Regions from separate parts of the Streptomyces sp. CWNU-52B genome, predicted to be linked through region 1. Evidence: riboswitches for the same ligand, from Rfam matches in the RefSeq annotation. Region 1 holds a riboswitch; each other region holds the start of a gene.
What was found. Region 1 has a riboswitch for S-adenosylmethionine ahead of ACLVWQ_RS05655 (putative leader peptide). Riboswitches for the same ligand answer to the same signal wherever they lie in the genome.

Region 1 (7,209 bases):
AGACCGCCGACCACGAAGGCGACGCCCACCGCGATCAGGGTCGCCTTCAGCGACAGCTGCGCACCGTGCACCACCCGGGAGAACACGTCGCGGCCCAGTTCGTCGGTCCCGAACCAGTGTGCGCCGCTCGGGCCCTGAAAGTTCTGCGCCGGCACTCCCTTCAGAGGGTCGTCCGAGGTGAACAGGCCCGGCCAGAACGCGGCCAGGACCACCAGGACCACGACGAGGCCCGACACCAGCAGTCCCGGCCGCAGCAGGAGGAAGCGGGCGGCGCGCCTGGGTTCGAACCCGCGCCCCGGGTCGTCGCCCGGTCCGGTCCCGGGTGCGCTTCCCGGCTCGTCGTCCGGGGCGACCGGCCGGGCCAGGCCGAGCCCGGCGCCACCGGCGGCATCGTCGACAACGGTCTGGCTCATACGGGGCGCACCTTCCTGCTCGAAGCCACCACGATCCGCGGGTCCAGCAGCGGATAGACGAGATCGACGAGCAGGTTGGCCAGCACGAAGATCAGCGCGCCGAACACCACCACCCCCTGGACCAGCGGGATGTCCTGGGCCGTGACCGCCGCGGCCGTGACCCGGCCCAGTCCGTCGCGGGAGAACACCGTCTCGATGACCACCGACCCGGCGACGAGCTGTCCGGCCAGCAGTCCGACGATCGTCAGCGCGGGCAGTGCCGCGTTGCGCAGGGCGTGCCGCAGATGGATCCGCAGCCGGTCGGCGCCCTTGGCCCGCGCCGTCTCCACATAGGCCTGGTCCAGCGCCGTGAGCAGGCTCTTGGCCAGCACCTGGGCGACCAGTGCCCCGGTCGGGACGGCCAGGGTCACCGCCGGGAGCACCAGCCCCCGCAGCCCGTCGTTGCCGAACGCGGGGAACCACCGCGCCCGGAAGGAGAACAGCTCGACCAGCACGAGGCCGACCCAGAACGTCGGTACCGACACCCCCAACGGCGGCAACGACAGCAGCAGTTGCCGTAGCCAGCGCCGGGTGGTGTAGGTCGCGAGGACGGCCAGACCGCCGCCGAGGAGCACCGCGAGCAGCAGCGCCGCACCCGTCAGCTGCAGGGTCTGCGGGAGCGCGTCGGCGAGCGTCGAGGTCACCGGGCGGCCGGTGGAGACCGAGTCGCCGAAGTCCCCGCGCACCGCTTTGCCGAGGTGGTCGGCGTACTGCACGAGCACGGGCTTGTCGAAGCCGTACTGATGCCGGAGTTCGGCGATCTGCGCCGGGTCGACCTGGCCGGAGTCCGCTCCGGCGCCGGCCATCGCGGAGACCGGGTCACCGGGCAGGTAGTCCAGGACGAAGAACGACACCGTGTACGCCGCCCACAGCACCCCGAGCGCCTGCGCCAGGCGTTTGATCACATAGCCACGCATTCCCCGCTCACTTCCTTCGCCGACGCCGACGCCGACGCCGAGGCCGAGGCCGAGGCCGAGGCCGGTGCCGTGGGGGGCATCAGCCGATCCAGGTGTCGTGCAGCTGGATCCGGCTGGAGGCCTCGAAGTCGAGGTCGTGCACCTTCTTCGCCACCCCCAGCTGGGTCTGCAGTTCCACCACGGGGACGACGTACGCGTTCTGGACGATCAACTTCTGTGCCCGCTCGACCAGTTGCTGCCTCTTTGCCGTATCGGTGGTCGCCGCCTGCTCGGTCAGCGCCGCGTCCAGGTCGCTCGTGGGCAGGTGATAGAAGTTGGCCAGCCGGGTGGAGTACTGGCTGCGCAGGATGTCGGGGTCGGCGCGGGTCACGTTGCCCCACACCGCGTCGAACTCACCGGACTGCAACGTCGGTGCGAACTGGGCTATCTGCTGCTCCTTGAGCACCACGTCGACACCGACCGCCTTGAGCTGCTGCTGGATCAGCTCAAGGGCGGGCTGGTTGGTGGCCGCGTTGGCGAACCACTTGACGGTCAGGCGCAGCTTCGTGCCGCCCTTCGTCCTGCTGCCGTCCGCGGCGGCCTTCCAACCGGCCGATTCCAGCAGGGACTTGGCCTTCGCCGGGTCGAACGCCAGGTCCGGACCCAGGTCCGTGTAGTCCGGTGTGGTGTGCGCCAGGATGCTGGTCGCCGCCTTGGTCCCGGTCGGGAACACGGCGTCGACGATCTGCTGCCGGTCGATGGCGAGCCGGAGCGCCTGCCGTACCTTCACGTCCTTCAGCAGCGGACGGGAGTTGTTCAGCCCGAGGTTGAAGACGGCACCGGGATTGGCCCGTCCCTGCAACCCCACCTGGCCGCCCTTGAGGGCCGTCTCGTTGGCCTTGCCGACGCTGCCGATCGCGTCGACCTGCCCGGACTGGAGGCTGCCGGTACGCACCCCCGCCTCGGGCACCACCTTGAACACCAGCTTGTCCAGGTACGCCTCGCCCTTCTTGGTCCACAGCGAGGAGCCCCAGGCGTACTCGGCACGCTTGGCCAGGTTGATCGACTGGTTCTGCACATAGCTCTTCAGCACGAAGGGACCGGACCCGATCACGCCCTCGCTGCACTTGTCCTGCGGGCTCTTCCTCACGCTGGCCGAGGACTCGATGCCCAGTGAGTGCGTCGCCGTGGCCTGGAGGAACTGCGCGTTGGGCTGCTTGAACCTCACCCGCACCGTGAGCGGGTCGACCACGGTGGTCTTCTCCAGGCCGCTCAAGTAGCCCTGGGCCAGCGTGCCCAGCGCGCCGAGGTCGGGCACCGCGTCGAAGTTGTCCTTGACCACCTGTGCGGTCAGCGGTGACCCGTCGCTGAAGGTGACTCCCGAGCGCAGGTGGAACGTGAAGGTCGTGGCGTCCGCGTCGATGTCCCAGCTCTTCGCCAGCCACGGCACGATCTTGCCGGTCCTGGGATCCTGGTCGGTGAGTGAGTCCACCACCTGGCGGAGCGAGTAGATCGTGTCGTTGCTGCCCACCTGCTGCGGATCGACGCAGCCCGCGTCGGACCCCACCGCGAACGTCAGCGTGCCGCCGGACCGGGCCGGGCCCTCGCCGCCGCCCGCGCCGGAGCCGGTCCCGCTGCCCGACGAGCAGGCGCTCAGCGACAGCAGGGCGGCTGTCACGAGCGCGGCGGGCGCGGTCCACCGGGTGGCTCTGGAATCCGGATACGGTTTCACGGAATCGTTTCTCCTACTCGAAAATCACCAGACCCGCGCCCATGGATCTCCCGGCGCGCGCCCATGCGTACAAGGGGAACCGCAGGTGGTGCCGCCCCTGTTCGGGGCAGCTGGGTTCAGACAGGGAGGAAGGGAGGGAGGGAGGGAGGGAGGGAGGAAGGCGAGGGGGAGGAAGGGGAGGACGCCGATGACGGCGTGACATCGCTGTGGAGCCGACAGCCCCTGAGCGCCCGCGGAACACTGCCGCGGGAACCGGCCGGCCCAGGCGGCGCACGGGGGTCTGCGGACGTCAGCCGGCCGAGCGAAGCCCGGCAGCCGTGCGGTCAAGCGGCCGGCAGCGGGACCCGGTCAGCCGTGACAGAGACAGCTGGTGATGCGCTGCAGATCGATGTGGCGCCGGCGGGAGAACCGGAAGAACGCCGGCGCGGTCGCGATCGAGGCGTTCAGGTCGACACTGCGTCGCACCACGGTCCTCCAGATCGTCGGACCCCGGTCACGGGGTCACGCACTTGCAGAGCCGGCGGCCCTGCCGGGCTTTCACCTGGAGCACCCCACCGCGTACGAGGGTTGCCGGCCAGCGAGCCAGGGCTTGACGCTGACACTCAATGCCACATGCAACGGTACTGAGCTGCGTCCTGATCCGTCAATGGGTGATCGCGGCGGCGGTCACGGTCCGCTCGCCCGTCCCCTGCCCGTCCCTCGCCCGTCCCCGCGCGTCACGTGTCGACGCACGTCACGCGTCAAGCACAGGCGGTGGCGGTGCCGTTCGTGGACGCGTCGGACAGGGCGATGCGGGCCCTGATGCGTTTGCCGACCGGCTCCCTGCGGATCTCCAGGTCCTGGGCCACGGCCTTGACGATCTCCAGGCCGTGCTGACCGACCCTGTCGGGATCGGCGACGCGGGCCTCGGGAACCGTCGGGTCGCTGTCCCACACGACGACGTCCACGGCCTCGTGGGTGACGCGCAGCTCCATCAGAACAGGGCCCGGGGCGTATTTGCAGGCGTTGGTGACCAGTTCACTGACCACCAGCTGGATCAGCCCCACGACACGGGCCGTCACGGACGGCTGACGGCCACGGGCCCGCTCCAGGAAGGCCCTGGCGTGATGACGGGCATCGGCGATGCATCCGTCGTCGCCACCCGTGGCGTACCCGGTCTCCATCAGGTCGCCGTCGAGCCCCGCACAGCCGTCACCGTCGTCGTCGTTGGGTCCCACCCGCATCGCCCTCATTCTCCGTTCACAGGCGCTCCGTTACCCGCCCTCCCAGCATTCATGCGTCCTACATAGGTGCTCTCCGGCACATCGTCCCCCTTCGTCATCCGGGACAAGACCGGACACACCACCGCCGCGCGTCCAGCGGAGTGCGCCCCGTAGCATGCGTGCCATGCCGGACCCGACGACCGCACCAGAACCCTTCACCCCGCAGACCGGTCCCGCGGCGCTGGAGGACCTCCGCGCCAGGCTGCGCGCCACACGCTGGCCGGACGCGCCCGAGGACGCCGGGTGGTCGCTCGGGACCGATGTCGCCTATCTCCGTGAACTCGTCGCCCACTGGGCGGACACGTTCGACTGGCCGGCGCAGGAGGCGGCGCTCGCCCGGCTGCCCCGTTTCCGCGCCCGGCTCGGCGGCCTGGGCATCCACTTCGTGCACGCGCGGGCCGTCGCACCGGCCGGTCCCGTACTGCCACTGGTCCTCAGCCACGGCTGGCCGGACTCCTTCTGGCGCTACTCGAAGGTCGTCCCGCTGCTGACCGACCCCGGTGCGCACGGCGCCGACCCCGCCGACGCGTTCGACGTGGTCGTACCCGACATGCCGGGCTACGGGTACTCCGACCGCCCCACGGGCCCGCCTCTCGACTCCATCGCGGTCGCCGGACTGTGGGCCGAGCTCATGGACGTCCTCGGCTACGCGCGGTTCGGCGCGGCGGGCGGGGACATCGGCAGCCACGTGAGCCGCTATCTCGCGCTCGACCACCCCGACCGGGTCGTGGCCGTCCACCGTATGGACGGGGGTCTGCCCGTGTTCACCGGCGATCCGGCCGAGCTCGCGCCCGAGGAGCGCGCCTGGTTCGCGGACGTCGCTGCCTGGGGCGCGAGCGAGGGTGCCTACGGTGCCGTCCACCGCACGAGGCCCCAGACCGCCGCCGCCGGGCTCACCGACTCGCCGGCCGGGCTCGCCGCGTGGATCGTGGAGAAACTCCGGGCCTGGAGCGACTGTGACGGCGACGTCGAGCGGAGCTTCACGAAGGACGAGATCCTCACGAACGTCACGCTCTACTGGCTCACGGAGACGATCGGCTCGTCGATGCGCATGTACCACGCGAACTCCGCGATCCCGCCCGAGCAGCTCACCCGACGGGTCGAGGTGCCGTCCGGTTTCTCGCTCTTCCACGGCGACATCCTCCGGCCACCGCGGGCGTGGCTCGACCGCACGGCGAACACCGTGTACGTGAACGAGCCCGCGCGCGGCGGGCACTTCGCGCCGTTCGAGGAGCCGGAGCTCTACGCGGAGGAACTGCGCGCCTTCTTCCGGCCCTACCGGGCCGCGGCGAAGGGCTGAGGCCGAGGGATCATGGGCGTGCGCCGCGGGTAGGGTCGGGCGTCATGACCGTCGCTCGTTCCCTTGCCCTGTTCGTCGTCGCCGCGCTCTTCGAGATCGGCGGCGCCTGGCTGGTGTGGCAGGGCATCCGCGAGCACCGGGGCTGGATCTGGATCGGCGCGGGCGTCATCGCTCTCGGCCTGTACGGGGTGGTGGCCACTCTCCAGTCCGACGCCGACTTCGGGCGCATCCTCGCCGCCTACGGAGGCATCTTCGTCGCGGGATCCGTCGCCTGGGGCATGGTCGCCGACGGCTACCGCCCCGACCGCTACGACATCACCGGCGCCCTGATCTGCCTCGCCGGCATGGCCGTGATCATGTACGCCCCCCGCCCGCACTGACCACGTCCGGGCGCGCACCACGGCCCCACCACTGGGGCCGTGGGCGCCTAGGTCGAGAGGGAGGTCGCCGACTCCTTGGCCAGGGCTCGGTTGCGGCGTACCGAGGACCAGAAGGCCCAGCCGATCAGGATCACTCCGACGAGGCCGGTGATCACCTCGTTGATCTCGTACTGGATGGTGACCAGGAGGATGACGGACAGGGCGCCGATGGCGTAGTGGGCGCCGTGCTCCAGGTAGACGTAGTCGTCGAGGGTGCCCTGGCGGACCAGGTAGACGGTGAGCGACCTGACGTACATCGCGCCGGTGCCCAGGCCCAGCGCCATCACGACGATGTCGTTGGTGATGGCGAAGGCGCCGATGACGCCGTCGAAGGAGAAGGACGCGTCCAGGACCTCCAGGTACAGGAACATGAAGAACGCGGCCTTGCCCGCCAGGGCGACCGCCGAGCGGGGCCTGCCGGTGCGCTGGGCCTCGTCCTCCGCCTCGTGCTCGCGCTCCTCGTCCTCCTCGATCCTGTTCTCGAAGTGGCCGGAGAGGCCGCCCACGATCATGTAGGTGACCAGACCCGCGAGTCCGGAGAGAAGCACCGTCTCCGCCTTGTCGGCGTGCACACCGCCGTGCTGGTGGGCATGGGTCGCGAAGGTCATCGCGGTCACCAGCAGCACGATCAGCGCGATGCAGACCGACAGCATGTCGACCTTGCCGAGCTTGGCGAGCGGGCGTTCCAGCCAGCCCAGCCACTTGATGTCCCGGTCCTCGAAGATGAAGTCGAGGAAGATCATCATCAGGAACATGCCACCGAACGCGGCGATCGACGGGTGGGCGTCGGTCACCAGTTGCTGGTAGCGGTCCTTGTCCGTCAGCGCGAGGTCCACGGCCTTGATCGGGCCCATGGAGGCGCTGACGGCCACGATGAGGACGGGGAAGACCAGCCGCATGCCGAACACGGCGATGAGGACACCGATGGTGAGGAAGATCTTCTGCCAGAAGGCGTTCATCTTCTTCAGGATTCCGGCGTTGACCACGGCGTTGTCGAACGACAGGGAGATCTCGAGGATGGCGAGGATCGCCACGAGACCGAAGGCGGTCCACCCGTCGTAGAGGACCGCCGCGACCAGGGCGAGCGCGGTGACCGCGAACGACCAGCCGAAGGTTTTCAGAAGCACTGGTTACCCCATCGTGTGGTG
Region 2 (7,209 bases), on a different contig from region 1:
GGCCTCTTCGGCTGGATCTTCGGTCTCGGCGGACTGATCGCGGTCGCCGTATGGGTCGCCGCCCGGACCGCAAAGGCCAAGAAGTCATGAGTAGCCAAGACATTCCAGAAGAGAACCTGCCCGCCGAGCGGGCCGTCGACGAGCACGCGCACGGAGCCGTGAGCGTGGCGGACGAGAAGGACCCGTTCGCGGATCCCGGTCTGCCGCCCCACGAGCACCGCATCCAGGACATCGACGAGCGGGCCGCCAAGCGGTCCGAGCGCACGGTCGCCCTGCTGTTCACGCTCTCGATGCTGGCCACGGTCGGATTCATCGCGTCCTTCGTGACGATCCCGGCCGACCGGATCGTCTACATCTTCCCGCTCGGCCACATCAGCGGTCTGAACTTCGCCCTGGGCATGACGCTCGGCCTGGCGCTGTTCTGCATCGGCGCGGGCGCGGTCCACTGGGCCCGCACCCTGATGTCCGACGAGGAGATCGCCGACGAGCGCCACCCCATCGCGGCGGAGCCCGAGGTCAAGGCCAAGGTGCTGGCCGACTTCAAGCAGGGCGCCAAGGAGTCCGCGCTCGGCCGCCGCAAGCTCATCCGCAACACGATGTTCGGCGCGCTGACCCTGTTCCCGCTGTCCGGCATCGTCCTGCTGCGCGACCTCGGTCCGCTGCCGGAGGACAAGCTGCGGCACACGCTGTGGTCCAAGGGCAAGCTGCTCGTCAACGTGAACACGGACGAGCCGCTGCGCCCCTCCGACGTCGCCGTGGGCTCGCTCACCTTCGCCAAGCCCGAGGGCCTGGAGGAGGAGGACCACGAGTTCCAGACCGAGATCGCCAAGGCGGCCCTGATGATCGTCCGGCTCCAGCCGGAGAACATCAAGGACAAGCAGGAGCTTGAGTGGTCCCACGAGGGCATCGTGGCGTACTCGAAGATCTGCACCCACGTCGGTTGCCCGATCTCCCTGTACGAGCAGCAGACGCACCACGTCCTCTGCCCGTGCCACCAGTCCACCTTCGACCTCTCCGACGGTGCCCGAGTGATCTTCGGCCCGGCCGGTCACGCCCTGCCGCAGCTGCGTATCGGTGTGAACGACGAGGGCTACCTCGAGGCGCTCGGCGACTTCGAAGAGCCCGTCGGTCCTTCATTCTGGGAGCGCGGATGAGCACTACGACCCCCCCGAACACCTCGGGCGCCGGCGCGCCGGGGCGTTCGCGAGAGAAGGCACCGGCCGGCGAGAAGATCGCCGACTGGGCCGACGGCCGGCTGGGGATCTACTCCCTGGCCAAGGCCAACATGCGCAAGATCTTCCCGGACCACTGGTCCTTCATGCTGGGCGAGATCTGCCTCTACAGCTTCATCATCATCATCCTCACGGGTGTGTATCTGACGCTGTTCTTCCACCCCTCGATGAACGAGATCGAGTACCACGGCAGCTACGTCCCGCTCCAGGGGCAGCTGATGTCGGAGGCCTTCGCCTCCACGGTGAACATCAGCTTCGACGTGCGGGGCGGACTGCTCATCCGGCAGATCCACCACTGGGCGGCCCTGGTCTTCCTGGCCGGCATGTTCGTGCACATGATGCGCGTCTTCTTCACGGGCGCGTTCCGCAAGCCGCGTGAGGTCAACTGGCTGTTCGGCTTCCTGCTGTTCGTGCTGGGCATGTTCACCGGGTTCACCGGTTACTCGCTGCCGGACGACCTGCTCTCCGGTACGGGTGTGCGCTTCATGGAGGGCGCGGTCCTGTCCGTGCCGATCGTGGGTACGTACCTGTCGATGTTCCTCTTCGGCGGGGAGTTCCCGGGCGGTGACTTCGTCGCGCGGTTCTACTCGGTGCACATCCTGCTGCTGCCGGGCATCATGGCGGGCCTGCTGGTGGCCCACCTGATCCTGGTCTTCTACCACAAGCACACGCAGTTCGCGGGTCCCGGCAAGACGAACAAGAACGTCGTCGGCATGCCGCTGCTGCCGGTGTACATGGCGAAGGCCGGAGGCTTCTTCTTCCTGGTCTTCGGGTTCATCGCGGTGATCGCGGCGATCGCCACGATCAACCCGATCTGGGCCATCGGCCCCTACCGGCCGGACCAGGTCTCCACCGGTGCGCAGCCCGACTGGTACATGGGCTTCTCCGAGGGTCTGATCCGTGTCATGCCGGGCTGGGAGATCAACGCCTGGGGTCATACGCTCGCGCTGGGCGTGTTCATCCCGCTGATGATCTTCCCGCTGGTCCTGGTCGCGATCGCGGTCTACCCGTTCGTCGAGTCCTGGGTCACCGGTGACAAGCGCGAGCACCACATCCTGGACCGCCCGCGCAACGTCCCGACCCGTACCGGGTTCGGTGTGGCCTGGATGACCTGGTACTTCGTTCTGTTGATCGGTGGTGGGAACGACCTCTGGGCGACCCACTTCCACCTGTCGATCAACACGATCACCTGGTTCGTGCGCATCGCGTTCTTCGTGGCGCCCGTCCTGGCGTTCATCATCACCAAGCGGATCTGCCTCGGCCTCCAGCGCCGCGACAAGGACAAGGTGCTGCACGGCCGCGAGTCGGGCATCATCAAGCGCCTGCCGCACGGTGAGTTCGTCGAGGTGCACGAGCCGCTCAGCCAGGAGGCCCTGCACACCCTCACGGCCCACGAGCAGTACGAGCCGGCCGCGATCGGCGCGAGGACCGACGAGAACGGTGTCGAGCGCAAGGTGAAGGCCCCGCAGAAGCTGCGCTCCAAGCTGAGCAACGCGTACTACGGGGAGGACAACCAGATCCCGAAGCCCACCGCTGAGGAGTACAAGGAGATCACGAGCGGCCACGGCCACCACTGATCCTCCGCCTGTTCGCCACGGCAGGAGCCCCGTCCATTGCCTGGACGGGGCTCTTCGCCGTCCCGGGGGCTGGATAGGGTGGGACCCGTTCCCGTACGGGCCACGAGCTACGGGCGCATCCCCACAGGAGTCCCCATCGCGGGACGGACGGACCCAGGAGCGGCATATGAGCGCTGTGACCCCCGCTGGAGGCGACACCGCGGCGGTCCGTTCCTGGCCCGTCCTGTTGAACGGGCTGCTGGACGGGCGCGATCTGAGTGCCGACGACACCGCCTGGGCGATGGACCTCATCATGCGGGGCGAGGCGACGGACGCGCAGATCGCCGGGTTCGTGGTGGCGCTGCGGGCCAAGGGCGAGACCGTCGAGGAGATCGTCGGGTTCGTCCGGGCCATGTACGAGCACGCGAACGTGATCGAGGTGCCGGGGGACACCGTCGACATCGTCGGTACGGGCGGCGACGGGGCGAAGACCGTCAACATCTCCACCATGTCGGCGATCGTCATCGCCGGGACCGGCGCCAAGGTCGTCAAGCACGGAAACCGGGCGGCCTCCTCCGCCTCCGGGGCCTCCGACGTGCTGGAGAAGCTCGGGGTCAATCTGGCGCTGCCGACGGATCGGGTGGCGGAGGTCGCCGAGGTGGCCGGGATCACCTTCTGCTTCGCGGCCAAGTTCCATCCGGCGATGCGTCATGTGGGTGCCGCGCGGGGGCAGTTGGGCATCAGGACGGTGTTCAACGTGCTCGGTCCGCTGACCAACCCCGCGCGGGTGAAGGCACAGGCGGTCGGGTGCGCCGACCCGCTGATGGCGCCGATCATGGCCGGGGTGTTCGCCGAGCGCGGCAACTCCTCGCTGGTCTTCCGCGGTGACGACGGGCTCGACGAGCTGACGACGACGGCGACCTCGCGGGTGTGGGTCGTGCGGGACGGGAAGGTCCGCGAGGAGGCCTTCGACCCGCGGGACGTGGGGATCGAGCTGGTGCCCGTGGAGGCGTTGCGAGGGGCTGACGCGTCGTACAACGCGGATGTCGCGCGGCGGCTGCTGCAGGGGGAGACCGGGCCGGTCCGGGACGCGGTGCTGCTGAACTCCGCGGCGGCGTTGGTGGCGCTGACGCCGGGCGCCGGGCCGCTCGCGGAGCAGATCCGGGCGGGGATGGCTCGCGCCGCGGAGGCGATCGACTCGGGGGCGGCGCTGCGGACGCTCGACCGGTGGGTGGCTGCCACCAACCGGTAGCTGGGCGGGTGGGGCTGGTCGCGCAGTTCCCCGCGCCCCCGAGAGACGCAGTTCCTCGCCCCCCGGAAAGGACCGCGCGCCCGGCACCGCGACCCACGCCGTCCCGGTATACGGACATCCGTAGTGCGCTCGGAAGATCGTGTGGCAAGATGCTGGCAGGTCATGAGTGACAGTCATGAGGCCCCGGCCGACTGTCCGGCAACCCTCCGTCCGTGGCGGGGTGCCCCGGGTGAAGACCAGGTCGTAGGCAGTGAGGTCTACGGCAAGCGCGGACCCCTCACCGCTCGCTGGAGCGGACACACCAGGGGTCCTGGTCGTTCGAGGGAGCCTTTCATGAGCAAGCGAATGCGATAGGGCGCCGAGCCCCACTTCCGCGTACCCCTTTCACCTCTCCTGTGCCGAGCCGCCGAGGCCTGCCCGCCCGCGGCCCGCACAGTGATCTCGCCTGCCTCTCAGGAGTTCGCCATGTCTGTCTCCACCGCTGCCGCCGACCGGTCCGTCCAGGCTGTCCAGTCCGTCGAGTCCGTCGAGACCGGGTGTCAGGACGTCTCCGGGTCCGGATCGCTGCCCGTGCTGGGCCGGGACGTCACCGTCCCGCTCGTGACCGGCGGCGAGGTCACCTACGCCGCGCTCGACTACGCCGCCAGCGCCCCCGCCCTCCAGCGGGTGTGGGACGACGTGGCCGCGTACGCCCCGTACTACGGGAGCGTGCACCGCGGGGCCGGGTACCTGTCCCAGCTCTCCACGGATCTCTTCGAGAACGCCCGCAGGACCGTCGCGGAGTTCCTCGACTGCCGGGACGACGGCGACCAGGTCGTCTTCACCCGGTCCACCACCGACTCGCTGAACCTCCTCGCCGCCGCCCTCCCCGCCGGCTGCCAGGTCTTCGTCTTCGAGACCGAGCACCACGCGTCGCTGCTGCCCTGGCGGGACGCCCGGGTCACCTATCTCGACGCCCCGCGCACCCCGGGCGAGGCCGTCGCCACGCTGGAGCGGGCCCTGGCCGAGCGCGACCCGCGGGGACCGGCGCTCGTGTGCGTCACGGGTGCCTCGAACGTCACCGGTGAGCTGTGGCCCGTACGGGAGCTGGCCGCCGCCGCCCATACCCACGGCGCCCGCATCGTGCTCGACGCCGCCCAGCTCGCGCCCCACCACCCGGTCTCCGTACGGGAGCTGGACGTGGACTGGGTCGCGTTCTCCGGGCACAAGCTGTACGCGCCGTTCGGGGCGGGTGTGCTGGCCGGACGCGCGGACTGGCTGACCGAGGCCGAGCCGTACCTCGCCGGCGGAGGCGCCTCGCGCAAGGTGACGCGGCGGGTCGACGGGGGTGTCGACGTCGAGTGGCACGAGAGCGCCGCACGGCACGAGGCCGGGTCGCCCAACGTCATCGGCGCCTACTCCATCGCCTCCGCCTGCAAGGCCCTCACCGAGGCCGGCTTCACCTCGCTGGTCGCCCGGGAGCGGCACCTGATCGACACCGTCCTCGCCGGTCTCGCCGAGGTGCCCGAGGTCCGCGTCCTGTCCCTCTTCGGCGACGACGCCCCGCGCGTCGGCGTCATCTCGTTCGTCGTCGAGGGCTGGAACAGCTCGCACTTCGCCGCCGCGCTCTCCGCCGAGTACGGCATCGGCGTCCGCGACGGCCTCTTCTGCGCCCACCCTCTCGTCCGTACGCTCCTCGGCAGCGACCCGCAGTCCCAGGGCGAGTGCGGAGCCCCCGAGGCCGCGCCCGGCGAGAAGTCCCTGAACGCCATCCGCGTCAGCTTCGGCGCCGGCACCCCCGACGAGCACGTGGAGCGTTTCGTACGGGCCGTGCGGGAACTGGTCCAGGACGGCGCCCGCTGGAACTACCGCACGCAGGACGGCCGCTGCGTCCCCACGGCCTGACGGCGGCCCACTCCTGAGGGGCGGTGTCCTGGGGCCGCTTCCGCAACAGCCCTAGTTGTCGCCGCCGATGGCGAACGCCGCCTCCAGGTCGTGCTGGGAGTAGGTGCGGAACGCCACATGCGTGTCCGTGCCCTCCACCCCCGGGATCTTGCTGATCATCCCGGGGATGACGTCGGCCAGGTCGTCGTGGGCCTTCACCCGCACCATGGCGATCAGGTCGTACGTCCCGGTCACGGAGAAGACCTCGCTGACGCTCTCCAGCGCCGCGACCGACTCGGCGATCTCGGGAATCCGGTCCACGCTGGTCTTGATGAGCACGATCGCGGTGATCACGGCTGGTTTTCTCCCTCGGGGGCCGGCGCTGGGGATTTCACTCTAGCCGGACGGCCGTACGCCACCCACGCGTAGAGGAACCCGGCGGAGAACCCCAGCAGGTGCGCCAGATAGGCGACCCCGGGCCCCTGGGACGCGCGGCCCGCGGCCAGCCACTGCAGGGACACCCAGAACGGCAGCACCACCCAGGCGGGAAACCGCAGCGGCAGGAAGAAGAGGAACGGGAAAAGACTGGTCACCCGGGCTTTGGGGAACAGGTAGAGGAACGCGCCGAGGACAGCGGAGATCGCCCCGGACGCGCCGACGAGGGTCCCTGACGAGTCGGCGTGGACCACCGCGTAGCCGAACAGGGCGAGATAGCCGCAGCCCAGGTAGAAGAGGGCGAAGCGGACGTGGCCCATCCGCTCCTCGGCCATCGCCCCGAAGACATAGAGGAAGAGCATGTTCCCCAGAAGATGCAGCCAGCTGCCGTGCACGAAGAGCGCGGTGGCGGGGGTGACGGCGGCCCGCAGTGATCCCTCGAACAGTTCGACGGGCACCACGCCCCACTGTTCGAAATAGGCCCGCTGCGCGGAAAGCAGCCGGTCACCGGTGCCGTACGCGGGACTGAGCCCCGCCGCAGGGCTGATCACGAAGACCGCGCAGCACAGGGCGATCAGCCCGTAGGTCACCGGAGCGGGGTGATGCCGGAGGGCCCTGACCGTCCTGGCCGCCCTGTCGAGGGGGCGACCCCAGTTGGCGAGCATGAGCAGAGCATGACGTAACGGGACCAAGTCGCGCAGATCGCCTCGCCGCTCCAGGTGGACGGGCGTCGAGTACCCGCCAGGCCGTAGGGTTACGAGCCACACGCTCCAGGGAATCTGGTGCGGCACGGAGATTCAGGAAAGAGAGCGACTGCCACGATGACGGTTCCCCTTCCGACTGCCGAGACCCGGTGGCGCTGCACGCTCTG
Region 3 (7,209 bases), on a different contig from region 1:
CGGCCTTCGGCTGCTTGAGCAGCTCCAGTTGCAGCGCGACCCGCGGTGAGCCGAGCAGGTGCGCGAAGGAGAACTTCGGCGGGATGAGCAGACCACTGGGGGCACGCCCGTCCACCACCGGCGTCGCGTCCGGCAGCGGGGCCACGGGCCCGCCGGGCGGACGGCCGCCGGAACGCCCAAGGCCCAGGTCGAGGCGCCCGGGATGCAGCGCGTCGATCAGCCCGAACTCCTCCACCGTGGACAGGGCGGTGCGGTGGCCCAGTTGTACGGCTCCGGAGCCGAGCCGGATCGTCGAGGTCGCGGACGCGGTGAGCGCGAGCACGACCGCCGGTGAGGTGCCGGCCACCCCGGGGTTCAGGTGATGCTCGGCGAACCAGTAGCGCGCGTACCCGAACCGTTCGCTCTGCTGGGCCAGGTCGATGGAGTTGCGCAGGGCGTCGGCGGCGGTGGAGCCGGACGACACCGGGACGAGGTCGAGTACGCCGAGAGGGATGTCTGACATGGGTGGGGGTGCTCCTCAGCGGTCGGCGGAGACGGGGCTGGCGGCGGCAGGGGCGGGTACCGACGGCGTGGGTCCGGCCGGCACCGGGCCGGCCTCCACCGGGCCCCAGGGGAACGGCGGGTCGGGGATCTCACGGCGCAGCACCGGGGCGATGTCCGACTGGAAGAGGGCGAGCGAGTCGCGGTGCCGGGTGTCCGTCAGTCCACCGGCGTCCGCGTGCAGATGCAGCACCGTGTGGCCGAACCGCTCGTGGTAGCGGTGCACCTTCTCGATGATCTGCTGCGGGCTGCCGATCAGTGCCGAACTGCGCTCCACGAAGTCCTCCAGGGTGGCGAACACCGGCTGGAGACCGAGCCGCCGCTGGAACGCCAACTGCCCTTCGAAGACGGGCCGGTACGCGCTGACCGCCTCCTGCGACGTACGGGCCCCGTAGTAGCCGGCGGTCCCGGCGCCCACCGCGATACGGGCCGGGTCGTGGCCGTGGTGCTCCCAGCGTTCGCGGTAATGGCCGATCAGCTCGGCGTACGGGTCGATCGGATTGGAGACGTTCGCCGAGAAGAGCGGGTCACCGTAGCGGGCGGCGAGGTCGACGGACTCCTTGCTGGTGGCGCTGCCGTGCCAGACGCGGATGGGCTGCTGGAGCGGTCGGGGCCATACCTCCGCGTCGACGAGGCCAGGGCGGAAGCGGGTGTCGGCGGTCACCTTGTCCTGTCGCCAGAGCTTGCGGAACACCTCGTAGCTCTCGGCGTTGCGGTCCCACTGGTCCTCGGGGGTGACGTGGAACAGGTCGCGCTGGGCGGCGCCGTTGCCCTTGCCGATGATCAGTTCGAGGCGGCCGCCGGACAGGTGGTCCAGGGTCGCGTAGTCCTCGTACGCGCGCACCGGGTCGAGGAGGCTGAGTGTGGTCACCGCCGTGAACAGGCGGATGCGGGAGGTGAGGGCGGCGATGTGGCTGAGGACGACGGGGGGCGAGGAGGAGATGAAGGGGCGCTCGTGCCGCTCCCCCACTCCGAAGCCGTCGAAGCCCAACTCCTCGGCCAGTACGGCGTTGTCGAGGACTTCGCGGAAGCGGTCGCCGGTCGGTTTGAGGACTCCGGTCACCGGGTCCGGCGCGTGCACGATCAGGGTGATGGCCAGGAACCTCATGACGCGGCCCGTTCGCCCCGCGCCGCGGCGTCGGTGGAGTTCTCCCCGTCCGAGCGGGTCCGGGAGGAGGGCTGGACCAGTCCCAGGTGGTCGCGCAAGGTCGTGCCCTCGTACTCCGTGCGGAAGACGCCGCGCTCCTGGAGCAGCGGGACGACCGTGTCGGCGAAGACGTCGAGGCCGCCGGGGGTGATGTGCGGGACGAGGATGAACCCGTCGCTGGCGTCGGCCTGCACGAACGCGTCGATGGTGTTCGCGACCGTCGCCGGGGAGCCCACGAAGGCCTGGCGGTTGCTCGTCTCGATGACCAGGTCGCGGATGGACCACTTGTTGGCCGCGGCGCGCTCCCGCCACTCGCGGGCGGTGGCCAGCGGGTCGCGGTACATCCTGACCTGGGCCCGGCCGCGGGCGAGGGTGTGCTCGCCGAGGTCGGGGTCGATGTCGGGCAGCGGGCCGTCCGGGTCGTACGCGGACAGGTCGCGGTTCCAGACGAACTCCAGGTGCTTGAGCGCGGTGGCCCCGCTGACCTGCTGACGGCGTACCTCGCGGGCCAGTTCCTCGGCCTCGGCGTCCGTGTCGCCGAGGACGAAGGTCGCGGCGGGCAGGATCAGCAGCTCGTCGGGGGTGCGGCCGTGGCGGGCCAGGCGGCCCTTGACGTCCGTGTAGAACGCCTGGCCCTCGTCGAGGGTGGCGTACCGGCTGAAGATCGCGTCGGCGCTCGCGGCGGCGAACTCGCGGCCCTCCTCGGAGTCGCCCGCCTGGAAGATCACCGGGCGGCCCTGCGGGGAGCGCGGGACGTTGAACTGCCCCTCGATGTCGAAGTGCAGGCCCTGGTGGACGAAGGCGCCGGCCTTCGCGTCGCGCAGGAACGTACCCGTCTCCTGGTCGGCGACGATCTCGTCCCCGTGCCAGGAGTCGAAGAGTTCGTTCGCGGTGGCCAGGAACTCCTTGGCCCGGGAGTAGCGCTCCTCCTGCGGGAGGAAGCCGCCGCGGCGGAAGTTCTCGCCGGTGAAGGCGTCCCAGGAGGTGACGACGTTCCAGGCGGCGCGGCCGTCGGAGAGGTGGTCGAGGCTCGCGAACTGGCGCGCCACCTCGTAGGGCTCGTTGAAGGTGGAGTTGATGGTGCCGGTCAGCCCGAGGCGTTCGGTGACGGCGGCGAGCGCGGACAGGACGGTGAAGGTGTCGGGCCGTCCGACGACGTCCAAGTCGTAGATCTTGCCGCCCTGTTCGCGCAGGCGCAGACCCTCCGCGAGGAACAGGAAGTCGAACTTGGCGCGTTCGGCGGTGCGCGCGAAGTGCGCGAAGGAGCTGAACTCGATGTGGCTGCCGGCCGCGGGGTCGCTCCACACGGTGGTGTTGTTGACGCCGGGGAAGTGGGCCGCAAGGTGGATCTGCTTGACGGGCTTGCTCATGGTCGGGGTCCTTCCGGCTCAGGCGGTGGTGACGGCGTCGGCGGAAGGGACTCCGGCTCCGGCGGCGGCGTAGCGGTTGGCCGGGCGTTCGAGCCCGAGGAGCCCGCGCAGGGTGTCGGCCTCGTACGCGTGCCGGAAGACGCCACGGCGCTGGAGTTCGGGGACCAGCCCCCGGGTGATCGCCGGGAGGTCGTGGCCGGCGACGGCGGGCCGCAGCCTGAAGCCGGTCAGTCCGGCCTGGCTCAACTCCTGGAGCAGATCGGCCAGTTGGGCCGGCGTGCCGGTGAAGACACGGGCGTCGCTGGTGTACGGGTAGCCCGCGAGAGCGTCGAGCCGCTCCTTGCGGGCCACGGCCTCGGCCGGATCTTCGTCGAGGAGGACGACCAGGTCGCCGAAGAGGTGCAGGGGCTCCCCCGCCCGCCCGGCCGCGTCCTGTTCGGCGCGCACCGAGGCGACGATCGCCTCGGCCTGTGCCGCGTCGTGCGGGGTGACGAATCCGAGGTCGGCGGAGCGGCCCAGCAGGCGGTACGGGGCACCGGTCACGGAGTCGTGGGCGAGCGCGCCGACCAGCGGCTGGCCCTGCGGGGGCCTGGGGGTGATCGAGGGCCCCTTGACGCTGAAGTGCCTGCCCTCGAAGTCGATGTAGTGCAGCTTGTCCCGGTCGACGAAGCGGCCGGTGGCGACGTCCCGGATCTCCGCGTCGTCCTCCCAGCTGTCCCACAGCCGTCGGACCGCTTCGACGTAGTCGGCCGCCTCGTCGAAGAGGTCGATCGTCAGCTCCCGCACCTCGGGGCTGTCCAGGTCCTCGATGCGGAACGAGGGGAACGTACGGCGGCCGAAGTGGGCGGCGTCGTTCCGGCGGACCGACGCCTGGACCCGGACGCCCGCGCGCCCGGAGCTCACGTAGTCGAGGGTGGCGATGGCCTTCGATATGTGGAAGGGCTCCGTATGGGGGGTCACCACGGTCGGCAGCAGCCCTATGTGACGGGTCAGCGGTGCGACGCGGGCGGCGATGAGGACGGCGTCGAGGCGGCCGCGGACCTGGTCGGTCCGCCCGTCGGGTTCGGTGAACCGCGAGGACTGGAGACCGAGGGCGTCCTCGATGGTCACGAAGTCGAGCAGTCCGCGTTCGGCCTCGGTGACGAGGTCCGTCCAGTAGCCGGCAGTGAGCAGGTCACGGGGGCGGGCCACCGGTTCACGCCAGGCGGCGGGATGCCAGCCTGCGCCGTCGAGCGCCACGGCGAGGTGCAGGAAGGCGGAAGAAGAGGCGGCGGAGGGGGCGGGCTCGGGAGAGGGCGGGGCAGCAGGTGTTGAGGACACGAGAGGTGTGCCTTCCTGATCGACCGTAGGAGAAAGCCGGCCCTCGCTGGAGGAGGGCGGAGCCGCGTGGAGTACGGGTCAGGGACGACAGAGCGCGCCGGCGAAGCGGAGCAGGTCGATGTGCGGCCGCGAGTACAGCCGCACCCGGCGGCGCGGTGTGAGCTTCGGGACGCGGAGGCAGGGCACGGGGCGTGGTCCCACGTGCGTCACCTCCGTCCGTGCGGTCCCGTTGCCGGGCAGCGTCTGCTCGTCGACGCACACAACAGTACGGGTGTGCCGTTTCTTCCGGCAGTCGGAAAATTCTCACAGGAGTCCGAGGGCCGGTACGGTCGGGCGCACACCGGCCGGCGGTTCGTCCGTTCTTGTTCGTCTGCCCACGTGTTGAGACGTGTCGTATGGGCTTCTTGACGACCTCACTCAGCGCACCGACACTTGCGGGGACGGTCACGATTGTCAGCGCCCGTCGGGCGGGGTCCTCCCCCGTCCGTGCGGTTCATCGGCCCCGGCCCGCTGGCAGGCAACCCTTCCACCGCGACGGGGTGCCCCGGGTGACGACCGGGTTCCGCCGGAGCGGCGGGACAAGCGTGGTCTCGCCTCGTGCGAGCCCCGACCGTGGACGGGTGGGAATTGCCCAGGAACGGCTTGACGAGGCGACTGCACATCGACCTGCTCCGCGTCTCCAGCGCGTACTAGTCCGCCGCATGTCCGCCTGATCCGGACCTGCACGCCGACAGCGACAGCGCAGTCACCCCGTTTCGCCACTGGTGCCCACAAGGCTGCCAGGGCTTCCGCGATTCCCTCAGGAGAGCCATGCCCGAGACAGTTTCCCGCGGTTCGAGCACAGGTACCTTCGCGACGGCCGCCGCACGGACGGCGGTCACCCCCGCGGCCGGCTGCGGTGCGGCCGTGCCCGGCCCCGCCGTACGTCCGCACCGCTTCCGCGGTCGCATCGGCGTCGGCCTCGCCGGCGGCTTCTACCCGGCACCGCACCGCTATCAGCTGTATCTGTCCGAAGGCTGTCAGCGTTCGGAGCGGGTCGCGATCACCCTGGCCCTGCTGGGCCTTCAGCACTCGACCGCCACGACGGTCCTGACCCACCCCGCCGAGACACCCGACGCCTTCGCCGCGCTGCGCCGGGCCTACGAGGCGACCTGGCACCACTACGACGGGCCGCTCACCGCGCCCGCGCTGTGCGACCGGTGGAGCGGACGCGTCGTCAGCAACCACACGCCCGACATCCTGCGCGACCTGGCCGACCTCTCCGGGCTCCGGGAGGCGGAGGCGGCCGGCCTGCCCGTGCTGCGGCCGCCGGCCCTCGCCGCGGAGATCGACGCCCTGCGTGAACTCCTCACCCGGGACGTCACACCGGCCGCCCAGCCTCCCGCGCGGGCGGCGACGCTGACCCTGCTCGACCATCAGCTGGCCGCGCACCCTCATGTGCTGGGCGCCGAGATCAGCGCCGCGGACGTGGACCTCTGGGTGGCGCTCACCCACCTCGGCACGGCCGACGCCCTGGCCCCGTACCTCAACCTGGAGCGGTACGTCCGCCGTCTCGGCCGGCACCCGGCCTTCCTCGGCCGGGTACGGGCGGGAAGTTAGGCCCAAGCTCCCCGCCCGCCGTGCGGACGGCTCAGGCGGGGCGTATCACGCTGTGGATCGCGGACTCGCCCGCCCAGTAGATCGACTCCTCGCGGATGGCGGCCCCCGGGCTCGGCGCGTGGACCATCATGCCGTTGCCCGTGTAGATGCCCACGTGCCCGACGGGGCCGCTGTAGAGGATCAGGTCACCGAGCCGGATCTCGGCGCCGGAGACCAGCGCGCCGGCGGTCGCCTGCTCGTGGACGGCACGCGGGAGGGCGACTCCCGCGGCCTTCCACGCGGCCTGGGTGAGGCTGGAGCAGTCGTACGAGCCCGGTCCCATGGCGCCCCAGACGCACGGCTTGCCGATCTGGGCGCGCGCGAAGTCGGCGGCCCTGGCGCCCTGCCCGCCGTAGCCGGGGTCGGGTACGGCCACCGCGGGCGCGGGCGCCGGAGCGGGGGCCGGCACGGTGTGGCCGGGGCCGGGAACCGCGTACCTGGGATCGGGCACGGCGTACCTGGGGGCGGACATGCCCTGCATGTCGAGGGCGACACCGGTGGCGATGGGGGTGCTCACGTCGACGTACCGGCCCGTGGTGCCGGCGTACTGGCCCGTACCCGCGTACTGGTCCGTGCCGAGGTACATGCCGCCGCCGAGGCTCTGGTCGGCGGCGGCACTCGTGGCCGCGCCGGGATACATGGGCGTGCCGGGGTACATGTCCACACCCGGGCGCATACCCGCGCTCGGGTCCGTGAGCGCGCCCGTGTCCGTACCCGCGTACGGCGTGCCGCCGGTGTACAGCGGGGTGCCGTAGCCGATGACCGGCTGCTGCCAGGAGTCCGTCACGGTCCGCGCGTAGGCCTGCTCCGGGGCGGGGCGCCAGGCGTTCTCGACCGGCCGGGACTCGATCGGCCCGGCCTCCGTGGGCCGGGTCTGCGGGGTCTCCGTCGGCCGGGCCTCGATCGCCGCGACGGGCGGTGCGTTCCGCCTGGCGAGGTGGCCGGCCAGCAGCTCACGGGCCTGTCCGAGCTTGCGCTGGTTGCGCTGCTTGGAGGTCCTCAGCGTCGCCTGCGACGGTCCGGCGGCCGGTCCCGGCAGGGCCGCCAGGTCGGCCGCCCGGCGCTGCGCCGGCACGGCCGGCAGCGCGGTGGCGGGCCCCGCGGTCAACTCGGCCACGGGCCGCGCGGTCAACTCCGCCGCAGGTCCCGCGCCGCCTCCCGCGGACGGTCCCGCCGTCAGTTCCAGTACGGGCT
Region 4 (7,209 bases), on a different contig from region 1:
ACGTTGCGACCCTTGGGACCAAGGGTGACCTTGACGGCGTCGGCGAGCTGGTTCATCCCGCGCTCGAGACCGCGCCGTGCCTCCTCGTCGAACGCGATGATCTTGGCCATGTGAAGTGGTCCTCCCGGACTGGGGTGGAATCTCCAGGACCGCGCCTGCGCCCGCGACGGACGGCCTGCCGACCTCGTGGTTCCTTGCCCCACCCGGCCTGCGGGCCTCACTGACCCGGTCCTCGTTGTCACTCTCACCTTCAGAGTGCTAACGCCAATGATTAGCACTCGACCCATGCGAGTGCAAGCGCCTCTCGATGATCCGCAGGTGGGAGCAGGTGAGGAGAGAGGGCGAACCGGTGACCACGAGGGGTGCGCGGGCGCACTGAAGGGGCCTGAACGTGCCGAAGAGGGGTCTGGACGCACCGAAGGGGGCCGGGACGTACCGAAGGGCCCGCACCTCCTGGGGGAACCCATGAGGTACGAGCCCTTCGAAAGAAGAACGTCGCTGCAGTAAGTCGGCGCGTGCTTCAGCCGGTCGCCAGTCGGACCATGTCCGCCTGCGGCCCCTTCTGGCCTTGCGAGATCTCAAAATCGACCCGCTGACCCTCTTCCAGGGTGCGGTAGCCGTCCATCTGAATCGCGCTGTAGTGGACGAATACATCCGCACCACCGTCGACCGCGATGAAGCCGTACCCCTTCTCCGCGTTGAACCATTTGACGGTGCCCTGAGCCATGCCTAACTCCCCTATTACTGGCCCTTGCACAGATCCGCACTTCGCGGATCCGGGTCAGACCTCACCCCCCAACGGTTGGGGGTGTGCGCCGGAACGCGTCGACCGCGGCTGAATGTATCCGTCCAACTGCCGTCTGCAACAGGTCAATCCGACGAGAATTCCGGGCACGCCTGATCGGAAATATGTGAAGGATTCACGAAGATTCAGGGCAAGTCGGGCCCCGTAAATGCCATAAACGGCTCAAAAAGGCCGAGCACTTTGGCTGCTTCTTGTCGGGCCACGGGCGCGAACTCATATGGGCCACGGCGGCGGATTGAAGCAGCTTCCCCAACTGTACCTCGCTCAACCATACAGAATTGCCCCCTCCGCTTCTCTCGCGGAGGGGGCAATTCGATGAACTCTGCGTGTTCGCCATTACTCAAGGTAATCGGCGACGGCCTGGGCGGGCCTCGCACGAGGGCGCACGGCGGGCGGTCAGCCTCCGGCGACCGCCGGGATGATCGAGACGCCCGCGCCGTCCGGCGTGACCGTCTCCAGCCCCTGCTCGAAACGGACGTCGTCGTCGTTCACGTACACGTTGACGAACCGCCGCAGCTTCCCCTGGTCGTCCAGGACGCGGGCGGCGATACCGGTGTGGTTCGCCTCCAGGTCGGCGATGACCTCGGCGAGGGTCGCACCCTCGGCGGCCACTTCGGCCTTGCCGCCCGTGTAGGTGCGCAGAATGGTGGGGATGCGGACGTTGACGCTCATGGGACCTCCGTCGGGTGTGGCTGGGCTACAGCGCCCGTGAGGGGCGCGGGAAACGGCGCGGGCTTCGCGCTTTCAGGGGCGGCGGGACTGTGAGATCTCGCTTCCGGGGGCGGCGGCGGAACTGTGACATCCGTGGCTCCGCCGCGGGGGCCCGACCGGCCCCCACCGCCCCGTGCGCAAAGCCCACGGTCAAGCAAGGTCATACACGGTCATGCACGGTCAGGAACCGAGCCCGGCCTCGTGGAAGGAGTCCAGGTTCGGGCGGATGGTCGCCGTGAGCCCCGTGTCGGAGGCCACCGCGTCCAGGGTCTTCAGACCGTCCCCGGTGTTGAGGACCACGGTCGTCAGAGTGGGGTCGAGCAGCCCGCTCTCGATCAGCTTCTTCGCCACGCCCACCGTCACCCCGCCGGCGGTCTCCGCGAAGATCCCCTCGGTCCGCGCCAGCAGCTTGATCGCGTCGACCACCTGGTCGTCGTTCACGTCCTCCACGGCCCCGCCCGTGCGCCGGGCGATGTCGAGCACGTACGGGCCGTCCGCCGGGTTCCCGATGGCGAGCGACTTGGCGATCGTGTTCGGCTTCTGCGGCCGTACGACGTCGTGCCCGGCCTTGTAGGCGACGGACACCGGCGAGCAGCCCTCGGCCTGGGCGCCGAAGATCTTGTACGGCCTGTCCTCGACGAGGCCGAGCTCGATCAGTTCCTTCAGACCCTTGTCGATCTTCGTCAGCTGGGAGCCGGAGGCGATCGGCACGACCAGCTGGTCCGGCAGCCGCCAGCCGAGCTGCTCGCAGATCTCGTACGCCAGGGTCTTGGACCCCTCCGCGTAGTACGGCCGCAGGTTCACGTTGACGAAGCCCCAGCCCTCGCCGGCCGGGTCGCCGATCAGCTCGGAGCAGAAACGGTTCACGTCGTCGTAGTTGCCCTCGATCCCGACGAGCTCGCCGCCGTAGACCGCGGCCATGACGACCTTGCCCTGCTCCAGGTCGTGCGGGATGAACACGCAGGAACGGAAGCCGGCGCGGGCGGCGGCGGCGCCCACCGCGCCCGCGAGGTTGCCCGTGGAGGAGCAGGAGAGCGTGGTGAAGCCGAAGGCGCGCGCGGCCTCGATGGCCTGGGCGACGACGCGGTCCTTGAAGGAGTGCGTCGGGTTGCCCGAGTCGTCCTTGACGAAGAGCTTGCCGGGGTCGACGCCCAGTTCGCGGGCCAGGTTGTCGGCCTTGACGAGCTTGGTCCAGCCCGGGTTGATGTTCGGCTTGTCCGCCACGTCCGCGGGGACGGGCAGCAGCGGCGCGTAGCGCCAGATGTTCGCGGGGCCCGACTCGATCCGCGCCCGCAGTTCCTCGGTGTCGTAGCCCGAGAAGTCGTAGGCGATCTCCAGCGGTCCGAAACACTCCTCGCAGGCGAAGACCGGGCCGAGCGGGACGCGGTGGCCGCACTCGCGGCAGGAGAGCGCCGCTGCCGGGCCGAGGTCCACGGAGTTGCCGTGGCTCGCGGAGGGATTCGCGGCGGGGGCGGAGTTCGTGGTGCTTGCAACTGTCTGCGCAGCCATGGAGGCGAGGCCCTTTCTCCTCATCTTCCTCACGACGCACTTCGCCGTGAGACGGATTTGGCACCTTCCCGAGCCGGGAGCCTCGCGGCACTGATCGACGATGATCAGGACGAGACCGGCTGGAGGGTTGCCGGGGCTTCAACGGGCCGTATCCCTCTGCCCCTCTGGATGAGCGGTATTCAGTTTTAGTTGTACACGCAACGACCCCCGACATGCGATGGTCATCAGCGTTGTTCAAGACTGTAACCGAAGGCCTGGATGGTGGAGAGAGCAGTCCGAACCGCGAGATGACAGCGGCCACCCACCGCTGCCGCGGCGCCGGGCACACGCATCCCAATGAACGCAAGGGAGAGCCGCACGTGCTGGAAGACGTCGAGCGCTGGCTGAGCACGCGCTCCTGGTCCGTCGAGGACCGCCCGCTCAAGAAGATCGTCGCCGCGAAGCGCTCCACCGGCTCCACGGTGAGTGTCGTACTGCCCGCGCTCGACGAGGAGGCGACGGTCGGCGAGATCGTCACCGTGATCCGCCGCGAGCTGATGACCGCGAAGGTGCCGCTCGTCGACGAGGTCGTGGTGATCGACTCGGGTTCGACGGACCGTACCTCCGAGGTCGCCGCCGCCGCGGGCGCCCGGGTCGTGCACCGGGACGAGATCCTGCCCCGTATCCCGGCCGTCCCCGGCAAGGGCGAGGTGCTGTGGCGCTCGCTGCTGGTCACGCGTGGGGACATCGTGGCCTTCGTCGACGCGGACCTGAAGGAGTTCTCGGCGGACTTCGTCTCCGGGATCGTCGGGCCGCTGCTCACCGACCCCGGTGTGGACCTCGTCAAGGCGATGTACGACCGCCCGCTCGCCCTGTCCGACGGGTCCGGTGCCGGGGGCGCCGCGGGTCAGGGGGGCCGGGTCACCGAGCTGATGGCGCGCCCGCTGCTCAACATGCACTGGCCGCAGCTGGCCGGCTTCGTCCAGCCGCTGGGCGGGGAGTACGCGGCCCGCCGCTCGCTCCTCGAACGGCTGCCGTTCCCCGTCGGTTACGGCGTGGAGCTGGGCATGCTGGTCGACGCGCTGCACCTCGTCGGCCTGGACGCCCTCGCGCAGGTCGACGTCGGGGTCCGCAAGCACCGCCACCAGGACAGCCAGGCGCTCGGCCGGATGTCCGCGGCGATCTACCGCACGGCTCAGTTGCGGCTGGCCCGCGGCCATATGATCCGGCCGTCGCTGACGCAGTTCGTACGGGGCGAGGGTGGCTTCGAGCCGCGTACGCACTCGGTGGACACGGAGGAGAGGCCGCCGATGGGGGAGATCGAGGAGTACACACAACGCGTGGCGGCGTAGCCGCCGAACGGTGGCGCCGTCGTCGACTGCGGCGCCGCGGGGGCTGAGCGCGCAGTTCCCCGCGCCCCTCAAGAGGCAGCCCCCTCCTCCACGCGCGGCGGCGTAGCCGGTAGCACGGGCGCCGTCGTCGACCGCGGCGCCGCAGGGGCTGGTCGCGCAGTTCCCCGCGCCCCTCAAGAGGCAGCCCCCTCCTCCACGCGCGGCGGCGTCGCCAGGAAGCAGGAGCGCCGTCGTCGACTGCGGCAGCGCGGGGGCTGAGCGCGCAGTTCCCCGCGCCCCTAAAAGAGCAGCCCCTTCTCAGGGGCGCGGGGAACTGCGCAGTCTTTTGGTCGCGGCCAGCCCCCGCCGGCCCGCGGATGGGACCCGGCGCAAAGCCCCGCAGGGGGGCGTGGGGGTGGGGGGAACGTTTGAGCGTATACGCCTGGGGCTAGGTTTCGAGTCATGGCTTCCACCCGCGGCACCCACACCGTCCTGGTCGCGTCCAACCGCGGCCCGGTCTCGTACGCACGGGACGAGACCGGGGCCCTCACGGCCAAGCGCGGCGGGGGCGGGCTCGTGTCGGGTCTCTCCGCCATCGGCCCCGACGCGGGCGCCCTGTGGGTCTGCTCGGCCCTCGACGACGGCGACCGCGAGGCCGTGCGGCGCGGAGTCGGCGAGGACGGCGTCCGGATGCTCGACATCGACGCCGACACCCACGCGGCCGCATACAACGGCATCGCGAACTCCGCGCTGTGGTTCGTCCACCACATGCTGTACCAGACGCCCCTGGAGCCGGTCTTCGACGCGGAGTTCCGGCGCCGGTGGGCGGCCTACGAGACGTACAACCGGGCCTTCGCCGAGGCGCTGGCCGAGGAGGCGGCGGACGGCGCCGCGGTCCTCGTACAGGACTACCACCTGACGCTGGTGCCGCGGATGCTCCGCGAGCTGCGCCCCGATCTGCGCATCGGGCACTTCTCGCACACACCGTGGGCCCCGCCGGACTACTTCCGGCTGCTGCCCGACGACATCGCGGAGAAGGTCCTCGACGGGATCCTCGGCGCGGACCGGGCCGCGTTCCTCACCCAGCGGTGGGCGGACGCGTTCCAGGCGTGCTGCCGGACCGTCCTGGGGCCCGACTCCCTGTCCGCGTCGGGCACCCGGATCGGCGTGCACGGACTCGGGGCCGACGCGGACTTCCTGCGTGAGCGCTCGCACCGGCCCGACGTCGACGAGCGGACGGCCGCGCTGCGGGAGCAGATCGGCACCGCCCCCGACGGCACCCCCCGCAGGACGATCGTGCGGGTGGACCGCACCGAGCTGTCCAAGAACATCGTGCGGGGGCTGCTGGCGTACGGGCAGTTGCTGGCGGAGCGGCCCGAGTGGCACGAGCGGGTGGTGCACGTGGCGTTCGCCTACCCCTCGCGCCAGGACCTGGCGGTCTACCGCGACTACACGGCCGAGGTGCAGCGGGTCGCCGACGAGATCAACTCCCGGTACGGGACGGCGGGCTGGACCCCGGTCGTGCTGCACGTGAAGGACGACTTCGCCCGCTCACTGGCGGCGTACCGGCTGGCCGACGTGGCCCTGGTGAACCCCATCCGCGACGGGATGAACCTCGTCGCGAAGGAGGTTCCGGTCGTGTCGGACGGCGGCTGCGTGCTGGTGCTGTCGCGGGAGGCGGGGGCGTACGAGGAGCTGGGCGAGGACGCGATCGTGGTGAACCCGTACGACGTGTCGGGCACGGCGGAGGCGTTGCACTCGGCCTTGACGGTGCCGGTGGAGGAGCGGGCCGAGAGGACGAAGCGGTTGGCTGTGGCGGCCACCGCGCTGCCTCCGGCCCAGTGGTTCCTGGACCAGTTGCGCGAGTTGCGCTCCGCGGGTCGCCCCGCGGGGTCGGTCGACTGACAGGTGCCGGCCGGTGGGGGCCGGGTGCGCAGTTCCCCGCGCCCCTAGAAGCTGAAGACTGCGCCGTTCCCCGGGGCAGGACGCAGGATCACGAGGCCAACCGGGTGGCCAGGGCCGTGAGCAGGTGGACCACTCCCTCGGGGCCGTTCACCACCAGGTCGGAGCGGTCGGTCAGTTCCGTCACCTCGGTGCTGCCGCTGCAGACCAGCAGGCCCGGGACGCCGTCGGAGCGGAGTTTCTCGACGGCGGCGAAGGCCGGGAGGTCGCCGAGGTCGTCGCCGCAGTACATGACCGACTCGGCGCCGACGTCGCGGACGTACTCACCGAGCGCGACACCCTTGTCCATGCCGGGCGGGCGCAACTCCAGGACCATTCTTCCCGGTTCGACGATCAGGCCGTGCCTCTCGGCGAGCCGGGCGAGCGGTTCGCGCAGCGCCTCGAAAGCGGCCTGGGGGTCCTGGGCCCTGCGGGTGTGGACCGCGACGGCCCGGCCCTTCTCCTCGATCCAGCTGCCCCGCCAGGCGCCGATGTCGTCGAGGAAGCCGGGCAGTTCGGCGCGGACCGCGGCCACGCCGGGGTGCGGGGCGGGGGCCCGGACGGTGCCGGTGACCGCGTCCCAGCGCTCGGCGCCGTAGTGGCCGAGCACGACGAGGTGGTCGAGGCCCGGGACGCCCGCGAAGCCGCCGTAGCGCACGGCGACCCCCGCCGGCCTGCCGGTGACGACGGCCACCGACGCCACATGAGGGGCCAGCGCCGCCAGCGCGGGTACCGCGTCCGGGTGGGCGCGGGCCTGCTCGGGGTCGGGGACGATCGGGGCGAGCGTGCCGTCGAAGTCGAAGGCGAGGACGGCCCGGTGGGGCCGCGCGACGATGGCATCGAGACCGTCTCGGCCCGCCGTGGTCACGGGGCTCGGCATCGACGATGAGTCAGGGTGACTGGCCATACTGCGACACTATCCGCCGGGGTGGC

Region 2: another riboswitch for S-adenosylmethionine. It lies ahead of ACLVWQ_RS30020 (aminotransferase class V-fold PLP-dependent enzyme); the one in region 1 lies ahead of ACLVWQ_RS05655 (putative leader peptide).
Region 3: another riboswitch for S-adenosylmethionine. It lies ahead of ACLVWQ_RS26515 (putative leader peptide); the one in region 1 lies ahead of ACLVWQ_RS05655 (putative leader peptide).
Region 4: another riboswitch for S-adenosylmethionine. It lies ahead of thrC (threonine synthase); the one in region 1 lies ahead of ACLVWQ_RS05655 (putative leader peptide).

The regions. Positions count from the first base shown of each region.
Region 1 covers NZ_JBLFJV010000005.1:624,726-631,934, reverse strand. The annotation lists gene ACLVWQ_RS05670 (ABC transporter permease) at 1-413, opposite strand, end outside; gene ACLVWQ_RS05665 (ABC transporter permease) at 410-1,369, opposite strand; gene ACLVWQ_RS05660 (ABC transporter substrate-binding protein) at 1,449-3,080, opposite strand; gene ACLVWQ_RS05655 (putative leader peptide) at 3,429-3,548, opposite strand; SAM riboswitch class IV at 3,581-3,690, opposite strand; gene ACLVWQ_RS05650 (ATP-binding protein) at 3,821-4,303, opposite strand; gene ACLVWQ_RS05645 (epoxide hydrolase family protein) at 4,467-5,642, shown strand; gene ACLVWQ_RS05640 (YnfA family protein) at 5,687-6,022, shown strand; gene ACLVWQ_RS05635 (DUF475 domain-containing protein) at 6,070-7,188, opposite strand.
Region 2 covers NZ_JBLFJV010000044.1:78,163-85,371, forward strand. The annotation lists gene ACLVWQ_RS30000 (c-type cytochrome) at 1-90, shown strand, start outside; gene ACLVWQ_RS30005 (Rieske 2Fe-2S domain-containing protein) at 87-1,154, shown strand; gene ACLVWQ_RS30010 (cytochrome b) at 1,151-2,809, shown strand; gene trpD (anthranilate phosphoribosyltransferase) at 2,976-4,040, shown strand; SAM riboswitch class IV at 4,199-4,315, shown strand; gene ACLVWQ_RS30020 (aminotransferase class V-fold PLP-dependent enzyme) at 4,506-5,924, shown strand; gene ACLVWQ_RS30025 (Lrp/AsnC family transcriptional regulator) at 5,976-6,257, opposite strand; gene ACLVWQ_RS30030 (rhomboid family intramembrane serine protease) at 6,254-7,003, opposite strand; gene ACLVWQ_RS30035 (hypothetical protein) at 7,160-7,209, shown strand, end outside.
Region 3 covers NZ_JBLFJV010000028.1:128,172-135,380, reverse strand. The annotation lists gene ACLVWQ_RS26540 (LLM class flavin-dependent oxidoreductase) at 1-502, opposite strand, end outside; gene ACLVWQ_RS26535 (LLM class flavin-dependent oxidoreductase) at 518-1,648, opposite strand; gene ACLVWQ_RS26530 (NtaA/DmoA family FMN-dependent monooxygenase) at 1,645-3,057, opposite strand; gene ACLVWQ_RS26525 (LLM class flavin-dependent oxidoreductase) at 3,076-4,377, opposite strand; gene ACLVWQ_RS26520 (putative leader peptide) at 4,456-4,521, opposite strand; SAM riboswitch class IV at 4,820-4,968, shown strand; gene ACLVWQ_RS26515 (putative leader peptide) at 4,975-5,070, shown strand; gene ACLVWQ_RS26510 (glutathione S-transferase family protein) at 5,188-5,976, shown strand; gene ACLVWQ_RS26505 (C40 family peptidase) at 6,008-7,209, opposite strand, start outside.
Region 4 covers NZ_JBLFJV010000008.1:172,794-180,002, reverse strand. The annotation lists gene groL (chaperonin GroEL) at 1-110, opposite strand, end outside; gene ACLVWQ_RS11680 (cold-shock protein) at 521-727, opposite strand; gene ACLVWQ_RS11675 (MoaD/ThiS family protein) at 1,202-1,477, opposite strand; gene thrC (threonine synthase) at 1,697-3,025, opposite strand; SAM riboswitch class I at 3,043-3,200, opposite strand; gene ACLVWQ_RS11665 (glucosyl-3-phosphoglycerate synthase) at 3,385-4,356, shown strand; gene ACLVWQ_RS11660 (alpha,alpha-trehalose-phosphate synthase (UDP-forming)) at 4,798-6,240, shown strand; gene otsB (trehalose-phosphatase) at 6,329-7,183, opposite strand.